2 regions of the Polaribacter sp. Q13 genome follow, and region 1 is predicted to be linked to the other one. Evidence: riboswitches for the same ligand, from Rfam matches in the RefSeq annotation. Region 1 holds a riboswitch; the other holds the start of a gene.
The links. Region 1 has a riboswitch for cobalamin ahead of JOP69_RS04085 (TonB-dependent siderophore receptor). Riboswitches for the same ligand answer to the same signal wherever they lie in the genome.
Positions count from the first base shown of each region.

Region 2: linked by a shared signal. The riboswitch ahead of JOP69_RS01315 (TonB-dependent receptor) and the one ahead of JOP69_RS04085 (TonB-dependent siderophore receptor) in region 1 are both predicted to bind cobalamin.

Region 1 covers NZ_CP074436.1:999,866-1,015,093, reverse strand. The annotation lists gene JOP69_RS04145 (DNA gyrase/topoisomerase IV subunit A) at 1-1,966, shown strand, start outside; gene JOP69_RS04140 (hypothetical protein) at 2,084-2,407, shown strand; gene JOP69_RS04135 (aspartate/glutamate racemase family protein) at 2,581-3,300, shown strand; gene JOP69_RS04130 (LuxR C-terminal-related transcriptional regulator) at 3,316-4,644, shown strand; gene JOP69_RS04125 (ABC transporter substrate-binding protein) at 4,784-5,914, opposite strand; gene JOP69_RS04120 (GMP reductase) at 5,914-6,951, opposite strand; gene JOP69_RS04115 (hypothetical protein) at 7,064-7,624, opposite strand; gene JOP69_RS04110 (ABC transporter substrate-binding protein) at 7,654-8,766, opposite strand; gene cobC (alpha-ribazole phosphatase) at 8,768-9,295, opposite strand; gene JOP69_RS04100 (adenosylcobinamide-GDP ribazoletransferase) at 9,280-10,047, opposite strand; gene cobT (nicotinate-nucleotide--dimethylbenzimidazole phosphoribosyltransferase) at 10,052-11,089, opposite strand; gene JOP69_RS04090 (bifunctional adenosylcobinamide kinase/adenosylcobinamide-phosphate guanylyltransferase) at 11,093-11,596, opposite strand; cobalamin riboswitch at 11,894-12,114, shown strand; gene JOP69_RS04085 (TonB-dependent siderophore receptor) at 12,262-14,199, shown strand; gene JOP69_RS04080 (hypothetical protein) at 14,264-14,776, opposite strand; gene JOP69_RS04075 (DUF3307 domain-containing protein) at 14,780-15,228, opposite strand, start outside.
Region 2 covers NZ_CP074436.1:277,401-292,628, forward strand. The annotation lists gene JOP69_RS01260 (hypothetical protein) at 1-220, opposite strand, end outside; gene cbiD (cobalt-precorrin-5B (C(1))-methyltransferase CbiD) at 220-1,302, opposite strand; gene JOP69_RS01270 (precorrin-6A/cobalt-precorrin-6A reductase) at 1,293-2,081, opposite strand; gene cobM (precorrin-4 C(11)-methyltransferase) at 2,159-4,000, opposite strand; gene cbiE (precorrin-6y C5,15-methyltransferase (decarboxylating) subunit CbiE) at 4,001-5,200, opposite strand; gene bluB (5,6-dimethylbenzimidazole synthase) at 5,204-5,842, opposite strand; gene cobJ (precorrin-3B C(17)-methyltransferase) at 5,846-7,222, opposite strand; gene cobI (precorrin-2 C(20)-methyltransferase) at 7,219-7,929, opposite strand; gene JOP69_RS01300 (sirohydrochlorin chelatase) at 7,926-8,864, opposite strand; gene cobA (uroporphyrinogen-III C-methyltransferase) at 8,869-10,413, opposite strand; gene JOP69_RS01310 (ferredoxin) at 10,410-11,216, opposite strand; gene JOP69_RS01315 (TonB-dependent receptor) at 11,220-13,475, opposite strand; cobalamin riboswitch at 13,553-13,753, opposite strand; gene JOP69_RS01320 (AAA family ATPase) at 13,769-14,296, opposite strand; gene cbiB (adenosylcobinamide-phosphate synthase CbiB) at 14,289-15,228, opposite strand, start outside; gene JOP69_RS01330 (histidinol-phosphate transaminase) at 15,221-15,228, opposite strand, start outside.

The DNA of each region.
Region 1 (15,228 bases):
TCCGTTTTCTACAACCACCACTACTTTAATTGATAGTATTTTAAAAGCCAATGATAAAGGTAAAATTAAGATAAAGAAGATTGAAGATAATACCGCAGCAGAAGTAGAAATTTTGGTGCATTTACCACCAAATGTATCCCCAGATAAATCTATTGATGCGTTATATGCTTTTACTAATTGTGAGAGTTCAATATCACCTTTGGCGTGTACTATTGAAGATAATAAACCCGTTTTTGTTGGGGTTTCTGAAATGCTAAAACATTCTACCGATTTAACGGTAGATTTATTAAAGAAAGAATTAGAAATTCAGTTAAACGAATTAGAAGAGCAGTGGCATTTTTCTTCTTTAGAGCGTATTTTTATTGAGAACAGAATTTACCGAGATATTGAAGAGGAAGAAACTTGGGATGGTGTAATTGAAGCTATTGACAAGGGATTAAAACCGTATATAAAACATTTAAAACGGGCAATTACTGTAGATGATATTACGCGTTTAACAGAGATTAGAATTAAGAAAATATCAAAATTTGATATTGACAAGGCAAAACAATTTATAGAAGGTTTAGAGGAAAAAATAGCTGTAGTTAAAGATCATTTAGCAAACCTTATAGAATTTGCAATTACTTATTTTAAGCGTTTAAAAGACACTTACGGAAAAGGAAAAGAGCGTAAAACAGAAATTAGAATTTTTGATGATATTGTAGCCTCGAAAGTAGCTATGAATAATGCCAAATTATATGTAAATAGAGCAGAAGGTTTTATTGGTACTTCTTTAAAAAGAGACGAATTTGTAACCGATTGTTCTGATATAGATGATGTTATTATTTTTAGAAAAGATGGAGTAATGATGGTTTCTAAAATAGATTCTAAAACCTTTGTAGGTAAAGATATTATATATGTTGCTATCTTTAAAAAGAAGGATAAAAGAACGGTATATAATTTTATGTATAGAGATGGTGCAAGAGGTCCGTCTTACATGAAACGTTTTAATGTGATGTCTGTTACTAGAGACAAAGAATATGATTTAACAAACGGAAATAAAGGTTCTATTGTTTATTATTTTACGGCCAATTTAAATGGAGAAGCGGAAGTGGTAACCATTAATTTACGTTCCGTTGGGAGTGTAAAAAAATTGAAATGGGATATAGATTTTGCAGATTTAGCTGTAAAAGGAAGAGCTGTAAGAGGAAATTTAATTACTAAACATTCTATTAAATCTGTAGATTTTAAATCTGAAGGGGTTTCTACTTTAAAACCTCGTAAAATTTGGTTTGATGATACTGTGCAACGTTTAAATGTTGATGAAAGAGGAGAATTGTTAGGTGAATTTAGAGCAGAAGATAAATTATTGATTATTACACAAAGTGGAAAAGCTAAAGCGGTAAAACCTAATTTAACGATGCATTTTGAAGATGATATGATTGTTTTAGAAAAATGGAAACCAAACAAGCCAATTTCTGCCATTTATTATGATGGTGAAAAAGAACGTTATTATGTAAAACGTTTTTTAATAGAAACAACAGAAAAAGAAGAAGAGTTTATTTCTGATCACGTAAAAAGTCAGTTAGAAATTGTAGCAACAGATTATAGACCTGTGGCCGAGGTGATTTATTCTAAAAGGAGTTTAGAAAATGAAGAAGTTAATTTTGAGGAATTTATTGCCGTAAAAGGAATTAAAGCTCAAGGAAATCAATTATCCATAGATAAAATAAAACAAGTTAATTTATTGGAGGCTTTGCCTTTTGAAGAACCTATAGAAGAAACGCCCGAAGAAATAGAGGTGGTTGATGAAGAAGTTGTAGAAAACGAATTGCCAATTGATATACCTATACCGGAAACTAAAAAACCTATTTTAGAAGAACTTTCTGCAGAGGAAAAAGCAAAAATAGCTTTACAGAAATCGATAGCAAGAAAAAAGGCAGAACAGAAGAAAATAGATGATGAAAACCAGACGAAGTTGTTTTAAATTATGTAGTAAGTAATTTGACGCAACCAAATGAAAAAAACTGCATCTATTAATTGAACCATATAAAATTATAATATAATGATTAAAAAAATGACAATTTTACTATTACTTGGATTTATGATATCTTGCTCAAGTAATGACGATGACAATAGTGAAAATTTTGAAATAAACGGTGAATTCAATCATACAATTACAGGTTGTGATAATACAGATAACCTTGAAATTAACTGCGTAGAATTCATCAAATTTATTGACGAAACAAATGTTAGTCTTTTGATTGACGGAAGTGATATTGTTTATATTGGAAATTATGAAATAATTGACGACAAAATTAATATTGAAACAACAGATAATTTAAATATTAATATTTCGTTTATTATTCAAGATGGAATAACCTTAAAACGAATTGAAAATAATGACATTTGGGTTAAATCGGAATAAAAACTACTTACAACACCGTGTATAATTTATTGCTGGTAATCGCTTACTTACGAAAGTCCTTTGGGACTTTCGTGGTTCGTGTTTTATTTACTAAATTCACTACTTAAACACGCAACAAACCATACACAACAACGAAGGGTTAAAAGTTACTTTTATAGAATAAATTAATAAGAATGAAGAAAATAGGATTAATTGGAGGAATTACTCCAGAATCTACCATTTTATATTATCGAATTTTAAATGAATTGAATGCTAAAAATTTAGGTAAGGCTCATTCTGCAGAAGTAATTATTAGTTCTTTTGATTTTGGCAAAATAGAGAAACTTCTCAAAGAGAATCGGTGGGATTTGTTAGAGCTGTTAATGGCTGAAACTGGTAAAAGTCTAGAAAAAGCTGGAGCATCTTGTATTATTATCTGTGCAAATACTATGCATTTGTGTATAGAAGCCGTTAAAAAAGTGGTTTCTATTCCTGTTATTCATATTGCCGAAGCAACTTCAAAAAAAATAATTGAAAAGAAAATAAAAAAGGTTGTTTTATTAGGGACAAAATATACCATGGAGAAAGATTTTTTTATTAATTTTTTAACTTCTTTTGGTATAGAAACGATCATTCCTAATGTAGCAGAAAGAGATATTATACATAATGTAATATATGAAGAACTTGCTATTGGAGTTCTCAATCCAGTCTCAAAAGAAAAGTATTTGAAAATTATAAATAGATTGATTAAGAATGGTGCAGAAGGTGTTATTTTAGGTTGTACAGAAATCCCATTATTAATTAGTCAAGAGGATGTTACTATACCTGTTTTTAATACTACTAAAATTCATGCTACTGCAGCTTTTAACTTTTCAACTAAACATAAGCAACAACAACAGCAACAGCAACAATAATCGGCAGTATTTTACATGAAGTTTACTTTACTATTACTATTTTTTGTGGGAAATATCTTTTCGCAATCGGAGGTTTATTATTACAAAGATTCAAACAATAATTTTACTTATAAAAATATTGATAAAGAAGAATTTAAACTATTAAAAAAACAGATTTTAGAACCAAATTCTAAGGCCACTTATTGGTTTAAAGTACCTGCAAGTTCAACTTATTTAAACTATATTTTTCGAATAAATAGCATAAGAGCTAATAATGTTCATGCGTATCAGAATTTAAAAGAAGTTAAGAAATTAAGTAATCAAAGATATGTATCCTTTAAATTTTCAAGAAAATATCCAATATATATAAAAACGAATTCTAATTTTAGTTCTTATTATCCTGTAGTGCTGCAAAAAGAGGAAGCTTCTTTATTTCGAGAAAAATTACTGCTAATACTTAATGGTTTTTATTACGGTGCTGCATTTTTAGTAATACTTTTTAGTATTAGTTATTTTTACTTTTTTAAAGATATTGCTTTTTTATATCATGCTTTTTTACTTATCTGTATCTCTTTTAGTTTTGTAGTATTTGATGGATCATTAAATTTATTTAATGTGGATGCAAAAAATATAGAACTTTTAATCTTATTAGATTACATTTTACTGAGCTTTAGTTCATTAAAATTTGGGAATAGTTTTTTGATGTTAGATAAAAATTTTCCTACCGTTAAAAAGTATACTTTTTTTTTATTTTTTAATATTGTGTTATTTGTAATCTTATTTTATTTTTTAAAAATTAATGTACTTTATACCATACTAAGCATTTTAACACTACTATTTTTATTTCTTTATTGGTTTTTAGGTGTTTTACTTTTTAAAAGAAATAAGCATACTAAACTCTTTGTATTTTCATATGTATTCTTATTGTTTAGTGGTTTTGATTTTTTTGTTTTAAAAAACTTGGGAATTTCATTGTTTGAAAGTAACCCCACCAATTTAAAAATAGGGGGCTTTGTGCAAATTATTGTATTATCATTTGGGGTATTGTATAGAGAGAAAGATTTAAGAAAATATAATTTTTATATGAAGAATGAAATTATAAGATATTCTAAAGAATTAAAAAAACTTATAAAACCAGAAGAGGAAGTTCCTTTAACAGAAAGTTTAGAAAACTTAAGTATTAGAGAAAGAGAAATTTTTGATTTAATTGTAACGGGGAAATCAAATAAAGAAATAGCAAATGAAGTAAACATCTCTGTAAATACCGTAAAGTTTCATGTGAAAAATATTTACGGAAAATTAGAGATAAAAAATAGAAAAGAAGCCTTAATCATTGAAAACAGTATAAAAAAACAGATTTTATAAAGTAAGCTACCTAAAAACTACCCTAAAACTACCCATTAAATAGGGTAAAATAATTGAAATTTAAGTTAATTTTGAGGTATATAAAGTCCCCCACTAATTAGAAAGAAAGACCTTCTGTAGAAATATTGAAGGTTTTTTTTTATTTCATTTTTTCAAAAAACGTCATTTCATAATTAGGTAACAAATCTGGATTTGTAATTTTTATAATATCTTTTAAAACTAAATCGGGTCTTGTAGCTGCTAACTCAAAATAAATGATGCCACCCGTTTTTCCTTTTTTAGTTGTAGATGTATAAATCTCATCATTTTTAAAGGCATTGAATTCAGTATAAATTTGATTGCTTTGTAATAGCTGTTCTTTTGCAGAAAAATAACCAGGAGATATCCAATAATCAGCATTTTGTCCTTTATCAAAAATACTTTCAAAACTTAAAGATAAACTTCCTTTTCCCTTAGTATTTTTCCATAAGTAGTTAAGATTTGCATCTTTAAAAAATTGAGCAACAAAACTTTCTCCGGCAGGTAAATTCCAAATATCCTTACTCATGATAGCACCTGATAAAATAGTAGGCTTTTTAGTTGATTTTATAGCGATATTTTTTGCTTCCAAATAATTTGTTTCAATTACTTTAAAAATACTGTCAGCCTGTTTTTCTTTATTAAAAAGAACGCCAAAAAATTTAATCCATTCGGCTCTTCCTAACGGTGTTTCTTCTAACCAATCTCCATTATAAATTACATTTATACCAGCTCTTTTAACGGTTGTCAAACTTTTATCCGCAGAAGAAACACTATAACCAACAACCAATTCAGGTTGCAGGTCTAGCAAAATTTCTGTGTTTAAAGAACTTTCTTTACCAATTTCAGTTATTTTACCAGCATCAATTAACTGTCTTGTTTTTTCTGATGAAACATATTTAGTATACGGAAAACCAATAATTGAAGTTTCTTCATTTAACAACTCAACCATAGGAATATGAGTTGTAGATGTAACGACAATCTTGTGAATAGGAGTATAGATGGTGTTTTTTAAAGAGGAACTATTTCCGGATTTGTTTTTAATAATATATTCAGAAACTTCTTTAGATTTTTGATAAGCAGATTTTATAATTAACTTTTTAAGACCATGATCATCAATAATATCAAACCCTTTCGCATATTTAATACTACTTTCGGATTGTGAGTTTTTATGAACGTTAACGATTTCTTTTTTACAAGAAATCGTTAACGTTAAAAAGAATAAAACAAGAATAAAATTTAAATTTTTCATTAAGAATATACTTGATTTTCTTGTTCTTGGACTCTAATAAAAGTAGTTCTTTTCGTCAATTCTTTTAATCTGCTTGCACCAACATAGGTACATGTAGATCTTATTCCGCCTAAAATATCTATAATGGTATCATCTACATTTCCTCTATAAGGAACGTCAACTGTTTTTCCTTCAGAAGCTCTATAGTTTGCAACACCACCAACATGTTTATTCATAGCAGTTGTAGAACTCATTCCGTAAAAAGCTTTGAATTTTTTACCATTTTTTTCTATCAATTCACCACCACTTTCTTCATGACCAGCAAGCATACCACCTAACATTACAAAATCTGCACTACCTCCAAAAGCTTTAGATAAATCGCCAGGAATTTTACAACCTCCATCAGAAATAATTTGACCGCCCATTCCGTGAGCAGCATCTGCACATTCTATAATAGCAGATAATTGTGGATAACCAACTCCGGTTTTTACGCGCGTTGTACAAACAGAACCAGGACCAATGCCAACTTTTATAATATCAGCGCCAGCCAACAATAATTCTTCTACCATTTCACCTGTAACTACATTCCCTGCAATAATTACTTTTTTAGGGTGATTTTTACGCATTTTCTGTACAAAATTCACAAAATGTTCAGAATAACCGTTGGCAACATCCACACAAATAAAATTAATTTGAGGAAATTCAGATAAAATCTGCTTCACTTTTTCTGAATCTTCTTTTCCAGTTCCTGTACTAACTGCAATATTATTTAATGTTTTTTTATCCGCTTTTGCGGCAAAATTTCTCCACTCTTCAATAGTGTAATGTTTATGAATTGCGGTAAAAAGACCATGTTTTGCAAGCGCTTTTGCCATTTCAAAAGTACCTACGGTATCCATATTTGCAGCCATAATTGGTATTCCTGTCCAAACAACATCACTATGTAAAAAAGTAAATGTTCTTTCTAAACTTACTTGCGAACGCGATTTTAGTGTAGAACGTTTAGGACGAATCATAACATCTTTAAAACCTAATTTTAATTCATTTTCTATTCTCATCTCTATCAAAATTGTTAAGTGATAAAGGTATTAAATTTGAAAATGGTTTTATTAGATTATTGATGGAAATCAGTTTAAATCGAATAAAAATGAAATGTAATTTTATTATAAATTAATAACTCTTACTAACAAAAGGTATTTCTTTAAAACCAGTTACTTTATTGATTAGAATAGTTGCTGTAAAAAAATAGTTACAAAGTAAATTTGCGAATTTTGGTAAAATATCTGCAACTTCTTTGTTTTCATTATTGTGTATCATTACCATTAATCTAACGGCCTTCTTTGAAAGTGAAGAACACTGATTCAAAATACCTACAGGAGATTTTCCTCCGGGTAAAACAAAACCAGAAATAGCATCTTCTACTACTAACTTCATCTTTCTATAATGATCTAATAATTGTTGATGATCTTTTTCTGTAATAGCCAATTTACCTCTTATAGAACCATTAAGATGATAGCAAAGAGGCAATAACCAGTTCAATTCTTTTTCTAATTTTTTTAATTCTTTGCTATTAGGGTAATTTAAGATTAAAACAGAGAGTTCGTTAATAGCCCAAGCTACTGAACGAGTTAGTTGATCTGTTTCTATTTCGTAATCGCAAAGAGAAGAATCTTCATATATAAAAGGATAACAAAGCTCATCTATGTTAGATTTTGGATGTAATTTTTTCATTAAAATTATTGTTTTTATAGAAACTTAATTTAGTTCATTTTTGCGAAGAAAGTTAAGCTATAATTTGGTAACAAATTTGGGTGCGTAATTTTTATAATGTCTTTTAAAAGTAAATCTGGTCTTACAGGAGCTTTTTCAAAGTAAATAAGTCCGCCCGTTATTCCTTTATTAGTGGCATAGGTATACACGTTTTTATTCTTAAAAGTATTAAAAGAATTGTAAGATTGATTAGATCTTAACATTTCTTCTCTGCTTTCAAATAAACCACAACCAATCCAAAAATCGGCATCTTTTCCCTTGTCTAATACGCTTTCTATACTTAAAGGTAAGCTACCATTTCCTTTGGTGTTTTTCCATATATAATTTGTGTTGGCATCTTTAAAATAAGTAGCAATAAAACTTTTACCAGCTGGCATATACCATGTGTCTTTAAATAAATTACCAGAAATAATAGTGGGAATAGTTTTTGATTTTAAAGCTATTTTTTTTACAGCTAAATAATTAGACTCAATGACGTTAAAAATACTGTCTGCTTCTTTTTCTTTGTTGAATAAAACACCAAAAAACTTAATCCATTCTGCGCGACCTAAAGGAGTGTCTTCTAACCAATCTCCATTATAAATAACGGGAATTCCGTTTCTCATAATTGTTTTATATGTTTTGTTATTCCCATTTAAGCCAAAACCAATTACAAGATTTGGAGCTAATTCTAGTAGTTTTTCTGTGTTCATAGATCGTTCACTACCTAACTCAACAACCTTACCTTCAGCAATACGTTTTCTAGTTTTTTCTGAAGAAATAAACTTTGTTTGAGGAAATCCGGTTAAAAATTTTTCTGCTCCAATTTGTTCTAACATTGATATATGGGTAGTACTAGTTACCACGATGTTTTTAATAGGAATTTTTAATTCATTTTTACTAAGATCCGTTTTATCGCCAAGTAGGTAGGTAAATTCTACTTTAGAGTTTTGATACGGTTTTTTTATGACTAATTTTTTCTGATTATCTATTGTAATTATATCAAAACCTTTAGCATACTTTATGTTACTTTTTAGCGTTGTTTTTACTGTTGCTTGATTTGCTTTTTTTTGACAAGAAAAGAAGAGACTACTTATAATTAAGAAAGCTAAAAGATGTTTCATTTTAATAATTTATTTCTAAAACTTGTGCGTATTGTAATTTTAAATCAAAAGATTTTTCTAAAGGGATTTTATTGATAAAAGAATGCAAACTTCTCATAACACCTGCATGCGTTATAATAACAACCTTTTTGTGTTTTTGCTGGCTTATTTCTAAAAGAAAATTTGTAGTTCTAGCATGTAAATCTAAATATGATTCACCCTTTGTTACAGCAACCTTTACAAAGTCATTCATCCAAATATCTAATTCAGTTTTATTGATATCGTTCCAGTTTTGTAGTTCCCAATCTCCAAAATTTAACTCTTTTAAACGATCATCAAAAAGAACTTTATTTGAAAGTTTTTCGGCTAGCTTTTTACACCTTTTAAGTGGACTACTATAATAAACAGTTTCAGCATCATAAGTAGAAACTTTCTTTAAAATAGGTTTAATTTCCTCTAAAAAAGTATCAGTAACATCAATATCAGCTTGTCCGTAGCAAATTCCTTTTGCTATTTTGGGAGCTGTATGTCTAATTAATATAATCTCCATAAAACAAGTATAAAAAGATAAAAAACAACTTCTGCAACTTGTTGCAAAGCACCCGCACAATCTCCTGTTTGTCCGCCAATCCATTTCTTAAAAAAACGGGCTACATACCAATACGTTATTAATAAAGGTATAAGACATAGAAATACTCTGTAATTTTGGAAAAAGAAAAGTGGTAAAACTCCAAAAAAGCAAGAAATCACTAAAGATTTTGTACTCATTTGTGTTGTTGTCGGCTTTATTTTAGAAGTTTCAATATCTCTTACATACGGATGCGTGTAGAGTAGGATGGTAGCTATAAAACGACTAATAGCATGACCAGAAATAATAAGTAATGGAATATTTATAGCAGATGAACTAAGCGCTTGTATTGCTGAAAATTTTAATAAAAGAATTGAAAATAATCCAATAACTCCAAAAGTTCCTAATCTGGAATCTTTCATGATTAGTAAGATTTTTTCTTTGGTCCAGCCACCTCCAAAACCATCGCAAGAATCGGCAAAACCGTCTTCATGAAAAGCTCCAGTTGCCCAAATAGAAGAAATCATACTTAAAATAATAGAGATTTCTGGAGTAAAAAGAAACGTTGCCAAATAGTAAACCAAAGCAGCAATAGATCCTACTAAAATACCCACTAAAGAAAAGTAACGGTTACTTTTATTTAGCATTTCAGAGGAATGTCCTACCCACTTTGGGCAAGGTATTCTCGTAAAAAATAATATGGCAGTTAAAAAATAATGAATTTCTTTTTTCATAGCTTTAAGCTTCGCTTACATTGGCACTTTCAAAAGTGGCCATTTCGTTTAAAAATAGCACTGAAGATTGAATAATAGGCAGTGCAACCGCAGCTCCTGTTCCTTCTCCTAAACGTAAACCTAAATTTAAAACAGGTTTTACCTTTAAGAAATTTAATATTTTTTGATGACCTTGTTCTCCAGAAGAATGTGTAAAAATACAGTAATCTAATACATTTTTATCAATTGCATGAGCTGCCAACAAGGCAGAAGTTACAATAAAGCCGTCTATTAAAATAGTCATTTTTAAAGCAGCAGCTTCTAAAATTGCACCTGCAATCATTACAATTTCGAAACCTCCAAAAGTGGCGAGTGCATCAGTTGGTGCGTCTATATTTATGATGTGTTTTTGGTATACTTTTTTTAAAATTGTCTTTTTTTGTTGAAGACCTTCATCATTTAAACCTGTTCCTTTTCCAACACAATCTTCAATACCAATCGCTGTAAAATAACTCATTAAAAGTGCTGCAGAAGAAGTGTTTCCAATTCCCATTTCTCCAAAACCAATGGTATTACAGTTTTTTTGAAAAGATGTGTTTACTATTTCTTTTCCTTTTTCTAAAGCTAAATTACATTGTGCCATTGTCATGGCTTTTTCTATAGAGAAGTCTTTTGTTCCTTTTGCTGTTTTAGCAGAAATTAATGCATCACTTTTATCAAAATCGGCATTTACACCAGCATCTATAATTTTTAAATTGATCTTATTTTGTTTACAAAAAACGTTAATTGCAGCACCTCCATTTAAAAAGTTAAACACCATTTGCTGCGTTACTTCTTGTGGATATGGACTAACACCTTTTGATTTTGAAATACCATGATCTCCTGCAAATACAATAATAGTTGGTTCTGTAATTTTTGGAGTTAGTGTATTTTGAATGCTTCCTATTTTAATAGCAATCGTTTCTAACAAACCTAAAGAACCTATAGGTTTTGTTTTAAAATCTATTTTTTTTTGGAGGGCTGTTTGCATTTCTTTAGAAAGTGCTGTAATTTTTGAAGTCATATGTTATTTTAATTTTAGTGGTAATCCAGAGACCATAAAAGTCGCTTTGTTCGCTTTTTTTGCAATAAATTGATTTACCCAACCTTGTAGTTCTGTGAATTTTCTTCCAGATTCTGTTGTAGCATGCAGTCCCATGCCAATTTCGTTAGAAATAATAATGATATTAGCTTCTATTTTTGTGAGTTTTTCTATTTCTTGTTTGGCTAATTTTAAACATTCTTGCGTGTCATAATTGGTGTCAACATAAAAATTAGTAAGCCATAAAGTAACGCAGTCTATTACAACGGTTGTGTTTTTCGAAATAACGGAGCTAATGTTTTTTTCTTCTTCAATGGTGGTCCATCGTTCATCTCTATCAGAAATATGCCTTTCTACTCTTCGTTTAAAATCGTCATCCCAAATTCTAGAAGTTGCCAAATAAAAAGGTGTTTTAGAAATGTCTTCCGCCATTTTTTGAGCGTAACTACTTTTACCAGATCTTTCTCCTCCAGAAATATAATGAATCATAATTTTAAAATATATAAACACAAAGGTTGTAAACATTTTTTTAAAAAGGAAAGAATATCTAATGGAATTATCTTTAAATACTAACAACTAACTTTTCTTAAAAAGGCAAGTTGCCTTGTTATAAATTATATGTACTAATATTTATTACCTCTTTTTATAAGAGTACAGTTTTTTTAGAATGCTTTGCTAAATAGAATAGATTGTTTAGCTAAACTGTTATTTCCTAGCGTTTTTAGATAGCTAAAGAATTAGCTTATAAATGACAAAATATTAGTTTTTAATACTTAAAAATATTCTACATTTGACAAAAATTAGGGTTTTGTTCTTTTTGGGAACAAATTAAAAGGGAATTCGGTTTAACACCGAAGCTGTTCCCGCAACTGTAAGTTTATGCTGAATTTATTTCAGTACCTTATTTAAGGATGTTATTAAGTCTTTTACCACTGACAGACGTATGTTGGGAAGGTATAGTAACATAAAAACAAGCCAGGAGACCTGCCTAGATTTAAAAGATTATAACAATTAAAACTTTCGGGATAAAGGTTTATGTACTAATTCTATTTTGTACACAAATTTACCTGATTTATTTAGATTCCTTGTTCTGCAAGGAATGAAACATTATGGTTTTCTTGCAAAAGAAGAAGACTTAAATTAAATCATTAAAAATGAAAAGACAATTATTAATTGTTGGTGTTTTGGCATGTAGTTTTGCTAGCACAAATCTTTTTGCACAGCAAAAAGAAAAAGTAGAGGCTTTAGATGAAGTTGTTGTTACGGCAACAAAATTCAATCTAAAAAAAGAGAATACTGGTAAGGTAATTCAGAAAATTACTCAAAAAGAATTGCAACAAAATGCTGGTAAAAATGTTATTGAAATCCTAAATAATGTTGTTGGTATTGATGTTAGAGGTGTAAATTCTAATGCATCAGAACCAAGAAGTATTAATATTAGAGGAGGAAGAAATAGGCAAGTTTTAGTTTTAATTGATGGTGTGCCAGTTACAGATCAATCTGCAATTAATCAGCAATTCGATTTACGTTTATTAGCCGTTAGTCAAATAGAATCTATTGAAATTTTAAAAGGAGCATCATCTACATTATACGGTTCTGGAGCAGCTACTGCAGTTATTAATGTTGTTTTAAAGAAAGCTTCAGAAGATAAAATTTCTGGTTCTTTTGAAACAAGTGTTGGTACAAATAATACCGCAAATATTAAAGGAAGTGGATTGTCTGACAATAATCAGAATGTAAGTTTAAACGGTACTTTAGGAAAACTTAATTTCTTAGGTTCTTTTAGTATTACTGGAACAGACGGAATGTCTGCTGCAAAAAGTAAAACAAATGCTGTTTATGAAAATGATAGTTTTTATAGCAAAAATGCGTTGTTAAAATTAGGTTATGCAGTAAATGATAAGTTTTCTATTGAGACTTTCTTAAATTATGATAATTTTGATTATGATTTTGACGCAGGGGCTTTTTCTGATAGTGATGTAAATATTGGAGATCAAGAGCAGTTTAGAGTTGGTGTAAAACCAAAATACACTTATAATAAAGGAGAAGTTTACTTATTAGCCTCTGCAAATGTGGTAGAAAGAAATTTAGAGCAATTCAATTCTTTTGCGGGTGCTTTAGACAACTACGAATTTGTTGGTAGAAGTGTAAATTTAGATTTAGTAAATAGATATGATTTTAAGGATGGTAAAATTCAATTAATTACAGGTTTAAATTACCAAATTCATAGTAATAATACAATTACTCCTTTTGCAGAAATTGAAAAAGGAATTGCAAATTTTAATACTGTAGATCCTTATGCAAGTGTAGTGTATATAACAGATTTTGGTTTAAGTGCCAATGTAGGTGGACGATTAAATATTCATAATGTATATGGTAATCATGCAGTTTATGACGGGAATCTTGCGTACTCAGTTTTAAAGAATGAAAATGCTTCTATAAAATTATTAACTTCTTATAGTACTGCTTTTATTACACCAAGTTTGTATCAATTATATGATGGTTTTTCGGGTAATTTAGATTTAAAACCAGAATCTAATGAAACTTTTGAAGCAGGTTTTGATGTAAATTATAAAGATTGGCTTCAGTTTAATGTAGTTTATTTTAATAGAAAAGAAGAAGATGCAATCATTTATGATAATGCTACTTACAAATATGGTAATGGTTCTTCTGATGCAAATGGTTTGGAAATAAATACAAATATTACACCTCTTAAATTTTTAACTGTTAACGCTTCTTATACGTATGTAGATAAAGATAAAACAGAAGATTTTAACGATTATATTCCTGCAAATAAATTTGTAGCTGGTTTAGATGTAAATGCTTTTACAAATACATTCTTTAATATTACATATAAAAATGTAGGTGATAGAAGTATTTTTGATAGGTATGGTTCTTTTGGAACTGCTGGAGAAGATGTTATTTTAGAAAGTTACCAAGTATTAGATTTTGCTGCTAATTATAAATTATTAGAAGATACTGTAACTTTATTTGGTGGAGTTTCAAATATTTTAAATGAAGATTACGATGATATTTTAGGATTTTCTACACGTGGTAGAAACTTTAAATTAGGAGTAAGACTTCAGTTTTAATAAAGGGAAATTTGCTGTTTTCGAAAAGAGGAAGAAGACCATCTATTTTAGATGGTCTTTTTTTTTACAATAATTTTTTTACTTCATTCTTAATAAAACTAATGGCAGTGTCGGTCGGTGGTAAGGTTTTAGAGTAATCTACAATCACCTTTTCACGCAATTCATTAGCTGTTTTTGCAGTTTCTGCTACTTGTCTTAATTTATTAATAATCGTATTTTTTGTAGCCACAACTGCTGTCCAGGTATCATCTGTAATATACATTTGCTGCACTAAATTGTGTTCAAATTCTTGGTCTATATTTGCTATCAATAATTGTAAATAATCTTGCGTATCTTCTGTTATTGGTTTAATTCTAACCAACATCTTTACAGGGTTTATACGTTCACAAAACAACAACATACGTTCGTAAGCTTGTAATTTTATGGGTAAAGCTTCTTTTTTTCTTTGTGATAAAAGTGCTACTTTATCATCAGAATTTTGCTTTATTATCAATCTGTTAAATATATAATAAGCCATCAAACCTGTAACTGCAGCAGGTAAAATATAAGCAACACTTTCTATTAATCTTTCTTCCATAAATTAAAGTAATTTTAAAGAGTACAAATATAGAACTCCTAAAAAGATTGCAATACCAAAACTTAATAAAGTACCAATTAAAATGTATTCTGTTAGTTTTCTGTCTTTAGATGACGTTAAATCTCCAAATCTAAAAACGGATTTTGCAGCCAATAAAAAACCAATAGCTTCCCAATGATTGGTAATTACAAAGGTAAATACAAACAATCGTTCTAAAATACCAATATAGCGTCCGGCTTTTGCCAGAGAATCATCGTTTTCTTTTTTATTTTCCGGATTCCATTGGGTAATAATTATTTTTATAACAATAGAAGAAACAAAAATTACCAGCAGTAAAAATACGATCAATAATAAAATTGGATCTGTTATTAAGCTTTTTGGTGATAAAGAAAAATCAACATAAAAAGAAGTAGCAAAAGCTAATAATAGTAGATGTAGTATTTGATCTATAA
Region 2 (15,228 bases), 720 kb from region 1:
TAGCCATACTTTTAAAAAGTAATGCTATACCACCAAAAAGTAATAAGGTTGCCGAATGCCCAAAAGCCCACTGAGAGGCTTTAAAGACCGTTAGAAAATTCACCTTTTTTTTATTGATGGCATTTTCGGTTGCTAATACAGAAACCGCTGTAACATGGTCTGGCTCAAAAGAATGTAAAATTCCCGCCATTAAAGGCCTAATTAAAGAAGTTATTGTCATTATTTAATGTATTTAATAAGTGTTCCGTTTTTATGAATAAGGTAAATATCTAAGGATACCTGTTTCATTTTTGTATGCGTGTGTTTATAGCAATGCGCTAATAATAATTGAAAGAAAGGCGAATTTTGTTCAAACTCGAATAACTCAATTAAACGACCTGCCATATTTAATTCTTTAATTTTATCTCCGTCTTCAAAGCCAATTTGATGCGCTAAATCCACAACAAAATCTTTATTCCAGCTAGACACACAACTGTGTGTATCTGTTATACCACCCGCTAATTTTACCGCTTTACCGAGCATAATACCAATGCTTACTTTTTTAATATTGCATTGATTAATTTTAGTAAGGGTTTCTCCAATCCAATTTCCGTAATGGATAAAAGCATATTCTGGCAAATGATTAAATTTTTCTGATAAAAACTTTTCACTTCTGGCACCTGAGTTTATAACCAATTCTGTTGTTTTGTTGGCAATTGCAACGTCAATACCTTGTTCTATACTTGCTATGTAGGAAGACGAGGAGTAGGGTTTTACAATACCAGTTGTGCCTAGTATAGAAATGCCATTCATAATACCTACACGTTCATTAAGCGTACGTTTTGCTAATTTTTTTCCGTTGGTTACAAAAACGGTCACTGATACACCACATTCTAAATCGTAATCGTGCAATAGTTTCTGAAGTGCACTGGTTATCATTTTTCTAGGAACTGGATTAATTGCAGGTTCTCCAATAGCCAATTCTAAACCTTTAAGTGTTACGGTACCAACGCCTTCTCCGGCAATAAACTGAATGTCTTTTTCTTGTGTTAATTTTAAAATACAACCTATTTCTGCGCCATTTGTTACATCAGGATCATCTCCAGCATCTTTTATTACAGAACATGTAGCTGTATTTTCTGTAAACTCGCAAGAATGAATCTTAATTTCTAATATTTTATCTATAGGTAAATGTACGTTTACAGTGCTGTTTTTCTTCTGATGGATAATCGCCATCAATCCTGCTTTTGCAGCAGCAGTAGCGCAAGTGCCTGTTGTAAACCCTTCTCTTAAAGGGCCTTTTGGTATTTCTCTTAATCCCATAATTGCGAAGTATTGGTTAGCAATGTTGGAGTAGGAGTATTCGTTAAAATACGTTGTAAATCAATTTCATTAAAAACAAGCGTAAAGTAACTAGGTATTTTAGGCTGATTGATGATAATAATTTTTGCGTTTGTTTGTAAAGCAGCTTCAATCTTGGTGCTTAAAAACCCACTGTTACCAGTTTCTTTAGTGAGAATTACATCAATCTGATGGGATTTAATCAGCTCAATTTCTTTTTCTAGATTGTCAGATGGCAATCCTAAAATTAATTGCTTTTCAGGAAAATTACTTTCATGAGCTATGGCTAACGATTCGGGTCTGTTTAGAATTCTAAAATACGTTGTGTTTTCTAACCACCACGGATGCAATTTTTTAATAGATTGTACACCTGTTAACGCTAATAAAGTCTGTTTTTCTTTTAACAACGCAAAAGCAGCTTCATACGAATTCACATATTTTACTAAAGGATGAATGGTTTTAGAAAGTAATTCTCGTCCGAATCTTAGTACAGGGATTTGTAGCTTTTCAGCCACTTTAGCAATGGTTTTATGCAATATTTCTGCAAACGGATGAGAAGCGTTAATAATGGTTTGTATGTTGTTTTCTAGTAAATAACTTTCTAGCTGTTTTTCATCTAATGCTCCGTAACGGTAACTCGCAATTTTAGTCGTTTTAAAGGGAATATTTGTTTTTGTAGAATACACAAAAGGCATGGCCAAACCTTCTAATAAAGTGGCTGCTTTTTTTCCTTCTGTTGTTCCGCCAAAGACTAATATCATGCTATCTGTTTTATCGATAAGTTTTATAAAAATCTCACAGGTTTTTACAACTAATGAGATCTAAATATGAAATGGTTTTATTCTGTTACTACAAATTTCTTATTCGTTCTAAAAATGTGTTTCACATCCGGACTGTATAATTGAGACCTGTTTTTACGAGCGCCAATTGCATGACCAACGATAATTAATACCGTTCTTGTTTTTTTACTGTCTTTTACAATTTTTGCTAGATTTTCTAATTTTCCTTGATAAATTTCTTCGTCTTTCCAAGAGATTCTGTACATCACTGCTACAGGCGTATTAGCGTCAAAATGTTCTAATAATTGTGCTTCTACTTTTTTAGCAATTCCTACACTTAAAAAGATACACATGGTAGCATTTGTAGCAGCAAAAGCAGCAATACTTTCTTTTGGAGGCATTGGTGTTTTACCTTCTCCACGTGTTAAAACAATAGACTGTACTACTTCCGGAATCGTAAATTCAGATTTTAAAACGGCAGCTGCGGCACTAAAAGCTGAAATTCCCGGTACAATAAAGTACTCCATTTCTAACTCATCAAAAATGGTCATTTGCTCTTGGATAGCGCCATACAAAGAAGGATCTCCACATTGTAAACGCACAATAGCATTTCCTTTTTTGTAATGTTCTTGCATTACCGCTATTTGCTCTTCTAAAGTCATCATTGCAGAGTTTCTAACCACAGCACCTGGTTTACACCAATTGGTCATTTCTTCTGGAATTAAACTACCTGCATACAAAACACAATCTGCATTTTCTAAATAGGCTTTTCCTTTTACGGTAATCAGCTCTTCATCTCCAGGTCCTGCACCAATAATTGCAATGGCCGTTCTACGTTCTGCCTTAACATCTAAAGCAATAGAAAAAGTGAATTTCTCACCATTTTCTAAATGAATTTTTTGTTTTTCAATTAGTACATTTTTGCTTCCAGAAAGTAGCATTGCAGTAGATTCTGAAACACCATCAACACCAATTTTAGATTGCACCATTTCACTTGGGTTCGGCACCGTAATGGTGTCTATTTCGTCTGAAGTAAAAGTGCTAAACGGAATGTTGTTTTTTGTACTAAAATCTAAATATGCCTGTTGTTGTGCCTTAATATCTATAGATCCAACGTTTTTAATCGCTGAAAAGTGAATGTTTCTACTTTTCAATTCTTCTTTTAAAGTAGTTTCAAAAAGAACTGAATCTAATTGTTTAGAGCAACCAGAACCAACAGAAAGTACTTTAGGAATAAAGAATACACTAGCAATTGTACTTGTATACACTTTATAACTTACCGCAATAAACAACTCAAATTGTGTGTAATCAATCTCCGTTTCATCATAAAAAACAGTTACAAAATTAGGTACTGTTTTTTCTAAATGTTGTGTCCCTTTATCTTTAATATCTAACAATAGGGCAGTAGGTTTATTATTTACAAACAACGCCATGGTTTTGTTCATGGATAAAGAAGTGACTACTTGCCAATCAAATTGATTTGCTAACGTATCTAACGCCCAAATATTTTGTACATCACTAGACGTAGAGATAATTGGGTTGGCTCCTAAAACGGAAGCAACTTTTAAAGAAAAATCATTTGCGCCACCTTTATGTCCGCTTAAAACAGCTTGTACATTTAGGCCTAAATCATCCACAGAAATTACTGCAGGATCTATATTTTTATCTTGAATATAAGGTGCGATTAATCGCACACAAATACCTAGAGCAGTCACAAAACAAATGCCATCTAATTTTAAGAAATTATCAGTTAAATAGTTTGATATTGAGCTAATAGTTGATACATTTTTATCCGAAGAATTCAAGGTTGTAATTACCAAAGATTTTGGGAATTCTTTCTGAATAATAAGGGCTTTTTCTAACCCTTTTTCGGTAACTGCTATAATGGCTATTTTTTTCATTTATTGTTTTTCTGCGGTGTGAATGCTAATTTTGTTATGTTCGTTTACTTGAATGCTATGTGTAATAATTGTATAATTTAACTTGGTAAGTTCTTCTGTAAAAATGTCGCTACTTTTTTTCTGTACAGCGTTAATAACCAGTCTTAAAAGTGGATTTATTTGAAGTAATAGATGAATCATTTTTTTTAACATTCCTCCGTGTCCTCCAATGAATACAACATCCGGAATTGGGTAGTCTTTTAGGTTGAGGTGAAAGAAATCATCAATTATAATTGTGATACCAGGAGTTGCCAAACGTTCGGTGTTTTGCTGAATAATAGCAGCGCATTCTGTACGTTTTTCAAAAGCTATAATTTTTAAATTTGGATAGTGTTGTTTGGCTTCAATAGCGACAGATCCGGTACAAGAACCAATGTCCCAAAAAACAGTTTTATTTTGCAATTCTAATGCCTGAATTGTACTTAAACGAATAGGCATTTTTGTAATCATATTTGCTCTATTATTTAACGGAATAAAAGCAGTATCGGGTATGCCAAAGTGTTTCTTTTTTGGTGCTATTTGTTTTAATAAAACACAGTTTAAATGTTGATGTGTTTTTAGAGTACAAGACAATAAATCGAGTTGCTCAATATGTTCTGTATCTCCATCCAAAGCCTCTCCAATAGTTATCGAATAATTATCGAAACCATATTGCAACATGCGCTTTGATATTTCTGCGGGTGTTTTTTTGTTATCAGTTAAAACACCAATTAATTCGGTTCTATTGATTAATGCTTCGTCTAAAGCCGACCAATCTCTACCGTGAACCGATATCGATTTTAAGCTGTTATAATTGGTCTGCGTTTTATGACATAATAACTGAATGCTATTAAAATAAGGAACGGAATTTAGTTTAGCATTCGGTACTAATCGTTGTAAGGTATTTCCGAATCCGTAGAAAAAAGGATCACCAGAAGCAAAAACAACAATAGACTTATCAAAAGTGTTGTATTGCTGAATTAAAGCATCCATTTTCCCTGAAATCTCTATCCAAGTATGGTTTTCTGGCAAGTAAGATTTAACCAATTGATAATGACGTTTTCCACCAGAAAAAACAGTAGATTCTTGGATTAACTCTAAAGCATCATCATTTAACTTGGGCGTAGGATGATTGCCTATTCCAATTAAATAAAAATCGATATGTGTCTTTTTTTGCTTCATTTCTTAATAAGAATCCTTAATAACAACATCATTTATATTCTTACGTTTTTCCCATTGTAAACGTTCCAATTCTGGGTTTTCGTAGAATTTATCCACATGTCCTAAACACAAATAACCAATCAGCTGTCTGTCTTTAGGAGCATTTAATATGGTCTTCACCTTATCAGGATTTAAAATACTGACCCAACCTAAACCAACATTTAACGCTCTTGCCATTAACCACATATTTTGTATGGCGCAAACCACGGAATACACGCCCGCTTCTTTCATGGTAGTTTGTCCTAAAACAGGATGCTCACTTGGTTTGTAGAATACCGCAATATTTAGTGGAGATTCTACAATACCTTCCAATTTTAATTGGGTGTACGCATCTGCTTTTTTTCCTTCAAAAAGGGATTTAGCTTTCTCGTTTTCTTCAAAAAAACTATCCTTTATTTTATTTCTGATGTCTAAATCTTTAATCACAACAAACTCCCACGGTTGCGAAAAACCAACAGAAGGTGCGTTTACTCCAGCAAATAGAATTTTATCTAAATCTGCTTGAACAACAGGTTCGTCCGTAAATCGATTCCCTCTTACATCTCTACGAGCAAGAATAATCTGTTCTAACGTTTCTATATTTTCTGAAGTAAATTTGTTCATCTTTTAAGATTTAAAATAGGTGGATGCTTCGAGTAACGTAAAAGCGGCATTTACAATAGCAGCTGCAACATTACTACCACCTCTGTTGCCTTCTATAATTACCCAATCTGTATTTTTAATTTGAGATAACTGTTCTTTTGATTCTAATACATTTACAAAACCAACCGGAACACCAACAACACCAACAGGTTTAAAGGTTTTATTATCTCTTAGTTGATCTACAATTTCAAACAAAGCAGTAGGTGCATTCCCGACAACATATAATGCATTTGGGTGTTTTTCAATTGCTTTTCTAATTCCTGCTTGAGAACGGGTAATATTTGCTGATTTTGCTAATTCTTGTGCCTCTTCATCATTTAACAAACAATGAATTTGGTTGCCGTATTCCTTTATAAAAGCTTTTGTAATTCCTGCTTGTACCATGGTAACATCGGTCACAATTTCTCCACCATTTTTAAGATGTTGATGCCAATTTTCAATCGCTTCTGGCGTTGCCGAATAATGCTTAAAATCTTCTAAAATTCCTGTAGTATGAATAACTCTCGTTATTGCCCATTTATCAGCAATAGCAAAAGGCAAATCTTTAATGTGTTCGGTAACGATTCTAAAGCTTTCTTGCTGAATTTCTTTACCTGTGTGTGGTTTTCTGTTTAAGTATCCTCTAGGAGTCACTAAATAGTCTTTAAAACGATAGGTTTGCGAGTTTCCAATCATCACCAAGCAAAACATATCTACATCATCAGGGTTAAATTCGCCCAGCGTGGTTATTTTAAGTTCTTCTTCTGGTCGTGTTACGTGTCTTATAATGGCAACTGGAGTGGAAGGTGAGCGTTCTGCTAAAAATATTTTTTGCAATCTCCCTAATTGCCAATGTCTCTTTTTACTTTTTGGGTTGTATAAGCTCGTTACAAAATCGCCCATTGCAGCAGCTTTAATTCGTTGCTCAATTTTATTCCATGGTGTCATCAAGTCAGAAAGAGAAATACAACAAAAATCGTGACCTAATGGCGCACCTAATTTACTTCCGGCAGCTAAAAATGCCGAAACCCCTGGTAAAGTTTCTAATTCAATATCAGTATGATTTTCTTTAGAAACCACCTCGTAAACTATCGCCGCCATGGCATAAATACTGGCATCACCAGAACCAATAACCACAACATATTTGTCTTCTTTTGCTTTTTCAATAGCTTTATGTGCCCTTGCTTCTTCCATACCTAATGGCATAGAAATTAGTTCTGCATCTTCTTTAAATAAAGAGGCTCCAAATTGAAAATAATAGTCGTAACCAATAACTACATCTGCTTTTTGTAAAGCATTTTTAACTACGGGTAACATATAATTGATATCTCCAGGACCTAAGCCTGCTACAGTTATTTTCATTTGTTTATTTTTTTAATGATGATAAGAGAAAAATAAGGGGTTTCTCTTTGTGTTGCAATTGCCCAATCGGTTGTTATAAATTGTTGATCGGTGCCTAAGCGTTCTGCATAGGTAATGCTATGTTTTTTGTGATCTATTACGTCGGTAATAATGTCTACAACCGATATAATTTTCATTAATACTACGGTGTCAAAATGCGCAATCGCTTCTTCTAACTCTTCCTGTGTTTGTATACGCGGAATAACAACTACTTTTTCGTTTTGTAAACACAAAGGCATTTTACTTTCTGCTGCTAGATGCAAATAAGAGCTAATACCCGGAATTAAATGAATGGTTAATTGATGTGCTTGTATTTTTTCTAATAGATAAGAAAAAGAACTAAACGTACTAATGTCTCCTTCGCTTACAATGGCGATTGACAATCCTTTTTTATAATCAGCTAGAATTTGCTGAAAGGTGGTTTCGTAAATTTCTTTGGCTTGCGCTCTTTCTAAATCCATCTTTAGATGAAAACCGACTAATTTAGTAGCGTCTAAATCATAATTTTCTAAGATAGAAAGCGAATAACTTACTTTTCTTCCGTCTTTAAATAAAGAACCCGGATAATATATTTTATCAGCTTGTTGTAAGGCTTTTAAACCTTTTAGCGTAATTAAATCAGCATCACCAGGACCTAATGAAACGCCGTAAATTTTACCTGCTATCATATGCCTAACATTTTTTTAATTTTGCTTGCAAAACCGTTTTCTTCTTCATTTGGTTTTTCATCTTCTTCAAATAAAATTCCTTTTACATTAAGATGATGACCAATTTGCTCTTTCCCTTTGTCTTCTTCGAAACCAATGACTTGTTTTCTGTATTTACATAACTGACAATTCATGTTTGCAATTCCGTTTTTAGCTTCGTGCAAACGCTCATCAAAGGCCTGTAAAATCAATTCATCGGCACCAAAAGGATCTGTGTACACATATTCTAAATTAGAACTCGCATCCATATCCGAAACGCTTTTATAAATTCGCTCTAATAAAACACCTGTAAAAAAGAAAAACGGAATTACAATGGTACGTTTAAAACCTAATTTCTCAACCAATTGTAAACCTTCCTCTACATTAGGAAACGCTGTTCCGCTGTATACTGTGGTGGCAAAACCAAAGCCCATTCCGTCCCAAAGCATGCTTGTTAATTTAGCAACATCGCTATTGGCATCTGGGTCTGTAGTTCCTCTACCAACTACTACCAAACAGGTTTCTTTTCTATCTATTTTAGGTAGTTTTTTCTCTGTTTCTTCAATCCTTTTTAACGATAAATCGAGTAAAAAAGAACTTACACCAATATGTTTTCCCATAGAAATGGTTAAATCATCATGATAACCTTGTAAGGTATTTAACTCATACGGAATGTCATTTTTGGCATGGGAACCCGCAAATAAAATAACAGGCAATGCATATATTTTTCGAATACCTTGCGCATACATGCGTTCTACTGCAGCTTCATACGTAGGATGATTAAATTCTAAAAAGCCATAATCTACTTCATATTTATCTTGGTAACGCTCTTTAAGAATGCTCACCAATCGTTTAAACGATTTTACGCCAGCTTCTCTTCTTGTACCGTGTCCGCATAATAAAATTCCTTCTTTCATCTTTTTAATTTATTGGGTTTGCACCTATTAAAAATACTACAGGCATTGGTAGTTTTTGTGTAATGATATCTTTTTCGATGTTTTCTAATGTTGATGTCAATAAAATTTCATTATCTCTAGAAACATTAGAAATAGCATTAATCGGGATGTTTGGATTGTTACAAACGGCTATTAATTTCGGAATGATTTTATCTAAACTTTTAGAGCCCATATAAAGCGCCAAAGTGTTGCCTGCATTTAGCATTTCTGCAATTCCCTTAAGTTGTGTTGTAGAATAATCTGCAGTATGTGCTGTGCAAATTAAAAAAGCATTAGAAAAACCTCTTTCTGTAACAGGTATACTCATTGCGCTTGCTGCTGCTAAAGCTGCTGATATACCTGGAATAACTGTAAAAGGGAGTTGATGTTTCTTTAAAAAACGAACCTCTTCTGCAGCGCGACCGTAAATATATGGATCACCAGATTTTAGACGAATTACTTTGTTCCCCATTTCGCAATGTGTTTTTAGCAATTCGTTTATTTTATGCTGTCGAGCTTGTGGATCTTCTTTATCGCCAAATTTTCTACCTACATAAATACGTGCTGCAGTTGTATTGATATTCATTATTTCTTCTGATATTAAATTATCATGTAAAATAATTTCAGCATTCTGAATGGCTTCAAAAGCTTTTAACGTTAATAAATTTTTATTACCAGGACCTGCGCCCACAATGCTTATTTCTGGCAATTTGTCTTTTGTGAAAATCAATTCTGGATTTGCAAACTGATATTCGTAATTTAAGATTGATTTCGATTTAGAATTGTCAACAATTTTAAAATCTTGGGCAGTGTTTTCTCCAAAAATAGGAGCAGGCAAGTTTAATTGTATGGCAGCGTTTTTATAATATTCCTTTCTTTTAGGATGCACATCTGCACAACCATTTATAATTTCGCCAAAACAATCTTGCTCTAAAATAGCTTCAATTAACCCAATACTATCTTTTAAGTGAATGAGGTTTACCGGAACATTCGGGTTTTTTAATTGCTTTTTGTTGGCAAGAAACCTTCCGGGATGACGTTTTGGACCAATTAATCCTGCCAAACGTAAAATAGTTAGGTTACTTCCAAAATACTGTTTTAATAATTCTTCGGCTTTTATCAACCCAATACCAGATGCTTTTTCTGGAACACATTTTACTGTTTCGTCTATTAGATTATTGGTGTTTTGGTATACAGAAGTAGAACTTACAAAAATTACCTTTACATTTTGGGGTGTGTGCTTTATAATTTGCGCTATCTGAAGCGGGTGTATGGTTTCAATATTATCAATCCGCTTTGGCGGAAAATTGATAATTAACGTAGAGGTTTCATGTATAAAAGACTCCCAATCTCCAATAATTTTATCAGCTTCAATTTTTATTCTATTCGTTTGAAACGAATATTTAGAGAACGATTTTAAACTACTTAGCGAAGTTGTGCAGCCATTAATTGTGTAACCTTTTTTTTGTAGCTGTAATGCCAATGGCAATCCTAACCAACCTAAACCTAATATAGAGATGTTTTTATTCATAGCGATGTTAAATCTTGACTCGTGTTTTGTAATTGAATTTTAGTACAATATTTCCAGGCCAAATTTTCTATAGAATCAAATTTGATGATTCCCAAAACTTCTCCAAATTTATTTTTAAAACGGATACCTGTTTGGTTTACGTTTTTTTGATAAAAATATTCTGTACTAGAAATTTTAGATTGTTGTAATTCTTTATTGTCTTTAGGCACACCAGCAATGGTAAGTGAAATACAATCGGTGGCTGTTTCTAATTCTAGCGTGTAAGTTTTAGCATAGTTTACAGCAGTTATTTCTGTAAACGGAATTGGTTTATCACCAGCCATAGATAGCGTTATTCCTTTTGGGTTTTCAGCGAAATATAAAAATAAGGGGTATAAATATTGGTCAGAACTAAAACCACGGGTAATAAGGCAATCGCCTAATTCGGTATCGTTTTTTAATTCAAACGGTTTTGGTTTAAAAGGAGGTATTTCTTTATCTGATGCATGTTTTTGCCATCCTTTTTTAAACAATAATTCTGTTTCTAACGGACAATCATTATTTATATGTCCTTTAACAATATGAGTAATTTTTTCTGGAGTAAGTTCTTTATACCAAAATTCTCCAGGATGCACAATACAGGTTGGTGCATCTTCACATCTTCCGTTACATCTAGTTTTAATAGTATGCGTATTATTCCAATGTTCATTGTTACGTAAATAAGCTCGAGCTTCTCTTACTACTTTTTCGCTTCCTGCTTTTTGGCAAGAACCTCCGTCGCAAAAGAAAAAAGTATGTGTTGTATTGGCTATGTTTTTTCCCATGTTTTAAAAGAAATATGTTAAACTTATTTTTGCTAATAAAGGTGTTCCTGGTGTAAAATGTATATCATCTACAGGTTCAGGTTCTACTTTTAATTGTGAAGAATCATAAAAAACGGCTTCTGTCCATTCATTGTTAAATAGGTTTTCTACGGACAGTCCTATCTGGTATTTTGAAGTTGAATAATTAACTACTAAATCTGTAATAAAATAATCATCAGCAAATACTGATTCATCTTCAATTAGTGGTCTTTCTCCTAAATAACGATAACGTAATGATGCTTTAATACCGTTTTGAAAACGGAATGTTGCTCCACCGGTAGCACTAAATCTTGGAGCACTCGGAATTTTATTATCGCCTTTTGGAGCGTCTAATAAGGTTCCGTAACTGTAATTTAAATCTGTATCTAACCAAAAGTAAGGTTGTGGTTGGTATCTAAAAGAAGCTTCTCCTCCTAAACGTTCCGAACGTCCTTTGTTTTCAAATTCAAAACCATCAGAAACAAAAACAAATTCAGCATCACTTTTTAAATAAAAACCAGCAAGGTTACCGATTAAGTTTTTTCCTATTTTAAATTCTGTACCTAAATCATAACCAATTGCTTTTGGTAGCGGAGTTATTTCTTTATTTTTTACTGCGGCATTGGCATAATTCGAATGAAAACCAGAACTAGCTTTTGCGTATAATTGAAGTTTTTTAGTAATATCATAAAAGATACTTATTTTAGGACTAAACCTAAAAGAACTTCTACTTCCTTCTGAAACTGTTGGGAATATTTCTTTTAAATTAAAATCATAAAAATCACCTCTAAAACCTGCTAAAACATTTAGTTTAGGTGCAATTTGAATTCTTTCTTTTAAAAATAGACCATAATTAGTTTGTTTAATATCAAACTGATTTACTTGTACTCTAAAAGTTCTACCAATTGTATTACTTAATCCTATTGTATTATTATTGTACTCAACAAACCAACCTAAGGTTGTTGTACTATTTGGTAATTGAAAAGCATCTTTAAATGAAATATTACCTTTATATGCATAAATATCACGACTTTCATATTGGTGAATCATATCTCCATTTACAGGATCGTTTTGAAAAAATGTAAAGTTTGAAAACAGATTGTATTTATTATGAACATAATACAATTGATTTGAAAGTGCTACATCATCAGAAATTTCTGAATCTAATTGTAAATTAACATGCACTCTTTGAGTATCACCACCTTCTGTATCATCAATAGCTCCAAAACGATCTATTAAACCACTTTCTACAGCTCTTAACGGAATTTGTCCGGAAGCATTCCAATCACTACTAAAAGTAGATATAGATGCTTTTAGTTTTTGCTTTTCTGTAAGTTCTACCGTATATTTAGAAAAAGTATTTAATTTTCTAAGATTTTGCTTGCTATCAAAAAAACTGTTATTAAAAGTTCCTTCAATACTAATATAAGCGGTTTCGTAATTTTTGGTTAAAAAATTCTTTTTATCTAAAAGAGAAACCATTGCTAAAGCTCTTACAAAATCATATTGACCATACTCTAATTTTACAAGATTGTCATGTAACATATCTTTAGAGGTAAATTTAGCAGCACCAGAAACCGCAAAATCTCCTATTGAAATCTCGTGCGGACCTTTAAAGTAATCTACCGTTTTAATAGTTTCTGGAATTAAAAAGTGCAAATCGGCATATCCTTGACCATGTGCATGAGAACCTAAGTTGATACCAATATCATCCACCTGAATAGCAAAATCAGTTCCGTGATCATTATCAAAACCTCTAAGGAAAATTTGTTCTGCTTTTCCGCCACCAGCGTGTTGTGCTATAAATAACCCTGGTACAGATTTTAAAAAATCTTGAGAACTACTTATTGGTCTTAATAATAAAGAAATTTTGGATACTTGTTGAACGCCTAAAGCTTCTTCTTTTTTAGAACTGACAACTATTTCTGATAGTTGTGTAGCTTCTCGTTCTAAAGTGATGTTTAAATTGGAGGTAGCTTTTTTTACTGTAATTGTCTTTTGATGATAGCCAAGTAAAAGGAACGTCAATTTGATTGGAAACTTTTTAGGTTTGATAGAGAATTCACCCATTTCGTTGGTGATTCCTAAAATAGTTTCATTGTTTACTTCAATACTTACTTGATAAATTCCACCTTTGGTGTCTTTGTTTATTACCTTTCCAGTAATAATTCCATTTTGTGCGAATACGGACTGTGAATAAAACACATACCATACACTGCATAAAATAATTCTTTTTAACATAAAAAAATTAATTAAGCAGGAAGGGATAGAAAAATATGAGTGTACATAATTCTCTAACTCTTTACCCGAGAGTTACTATTAAAAATTTTTGAAATGGCAGGTCTCCTGACTTAACTTAACATTCATTTACCTTCCCATAGATCTCTACAGTGGTGTTAAAATGATGTCTTTTTTATAAGTTTTACAGTTGCGGGAACAGTTTTGGATTTTAACCAAATTCCCTTTTAATTCCATACCCTAAATTAAGGATATAAGAAACCAATAACAATACAAATATATCGATTATATTTGAATTAAAGTATGTATTTTAGTATCAGTTTGGTTCTTTTTTTAGCAGAATATTTGGGTAAAAAAACGATTTTAAATCCTTTGCTCTTATATTGTTCTAAAAGTGCTTTTTCTAGTTTTAAGCAATAATCAAATTCTTGTAACCTTTGTCCATCTTGGCAGTATATATCAAACCAAGTTGGTGCAAAAAAAATAGTGTTATGGTAAGTCTCTTTATAAGGGAAATTTTTAAGATAACTGGGAATCATTTTGTTTTCTAAAGCTAAGTATGCTTCTAAATCTAATAGCGATCTATCACAAACTAAAGCATCACTAATTAATAATTCTTGACTCGTTACATTGAATACCAAATCGGAGAAACGATTAAGGTTATCCCAAGGCAAACCGTTACTGTTATTTTTTTGTTCCTCTAAAATAACTTTTCTTGCTACTTCATCCATACAAGAAATAGTGTTTTTTAGAAGGTTTATAGTAGTCGTTTTCCCAGTACCTGGAGCTCCTGTAATAATGTATTTTTTTTGAAGTTTAGACATTCTGAAACAGTAATAAAATTGCGATACTTAAAAGACAAAATAAGATACTTACAGCATAATTAATGCGACTAACAGTTTTAATTTCTTCGTGTTTAATTACACGGTTATTACTGCCAATAAAAGGTTTTTTTAGTAATTTTCCGTGATAATAATTAGGTCCTCCAAACTGACAATCTAAAATATAGGCTAAGGCAGCTTCTGGATAACCTGCATTTGGGCTGCTGTGTTTTTTTCCTTCTTTAAAAACAAAAGAAATTCCGCTTAATTTAAATTGAACAACCAACATTAACAGTGCGGTAATTCTAGCCGGAATATAATTGGCAACATCGTCTAATTTTGCAGCAAACTTTCCAAATGATATATAACGATCATTTTTATAACCAATCATGGAATCTAATGTGTTTATCATTTTGTAAGCCATTACCCCAGGAATACCCAAAATTAAAAAGTAAAAAAGAGGTGCAATCACTCCATCACTTAAGTTTTCTGACATGGTTTCTAACGTGGCAATTCTAATTTGTTGTTCGCTTAAGTTATCTGTTTCCCGTCCTACAATCCAAGATAAACGTTTTCGACCGGCTTCTAAACCTTCATTTTTAAGGGTATTAAAAACGGCGTACCCTTCTTTTATCAAGGTTTTGTTAGCAAGACAGTAAAACAACATTAATATTGAAAATAAAAGAGAGAGGATAGGGAAGTTGTACGTATTTAATAAACGAATAATTAGGTAAGGTAATACGAAAGAAATACCAACCAATAAAATAGTTAATAGTGCGCCTTTAAGGACTTTAGAAGCACCTTTGTTTAATTTTTTTTCACCAAAAGAAATACTATTTCCGTAACCAACAATAAGGTGCGGTAATTTTTTAGGATCTCCAAAAATGGCATCTAAAGCAAAGGCAATTATTAAGATGTAAATTGATGTTAAATCC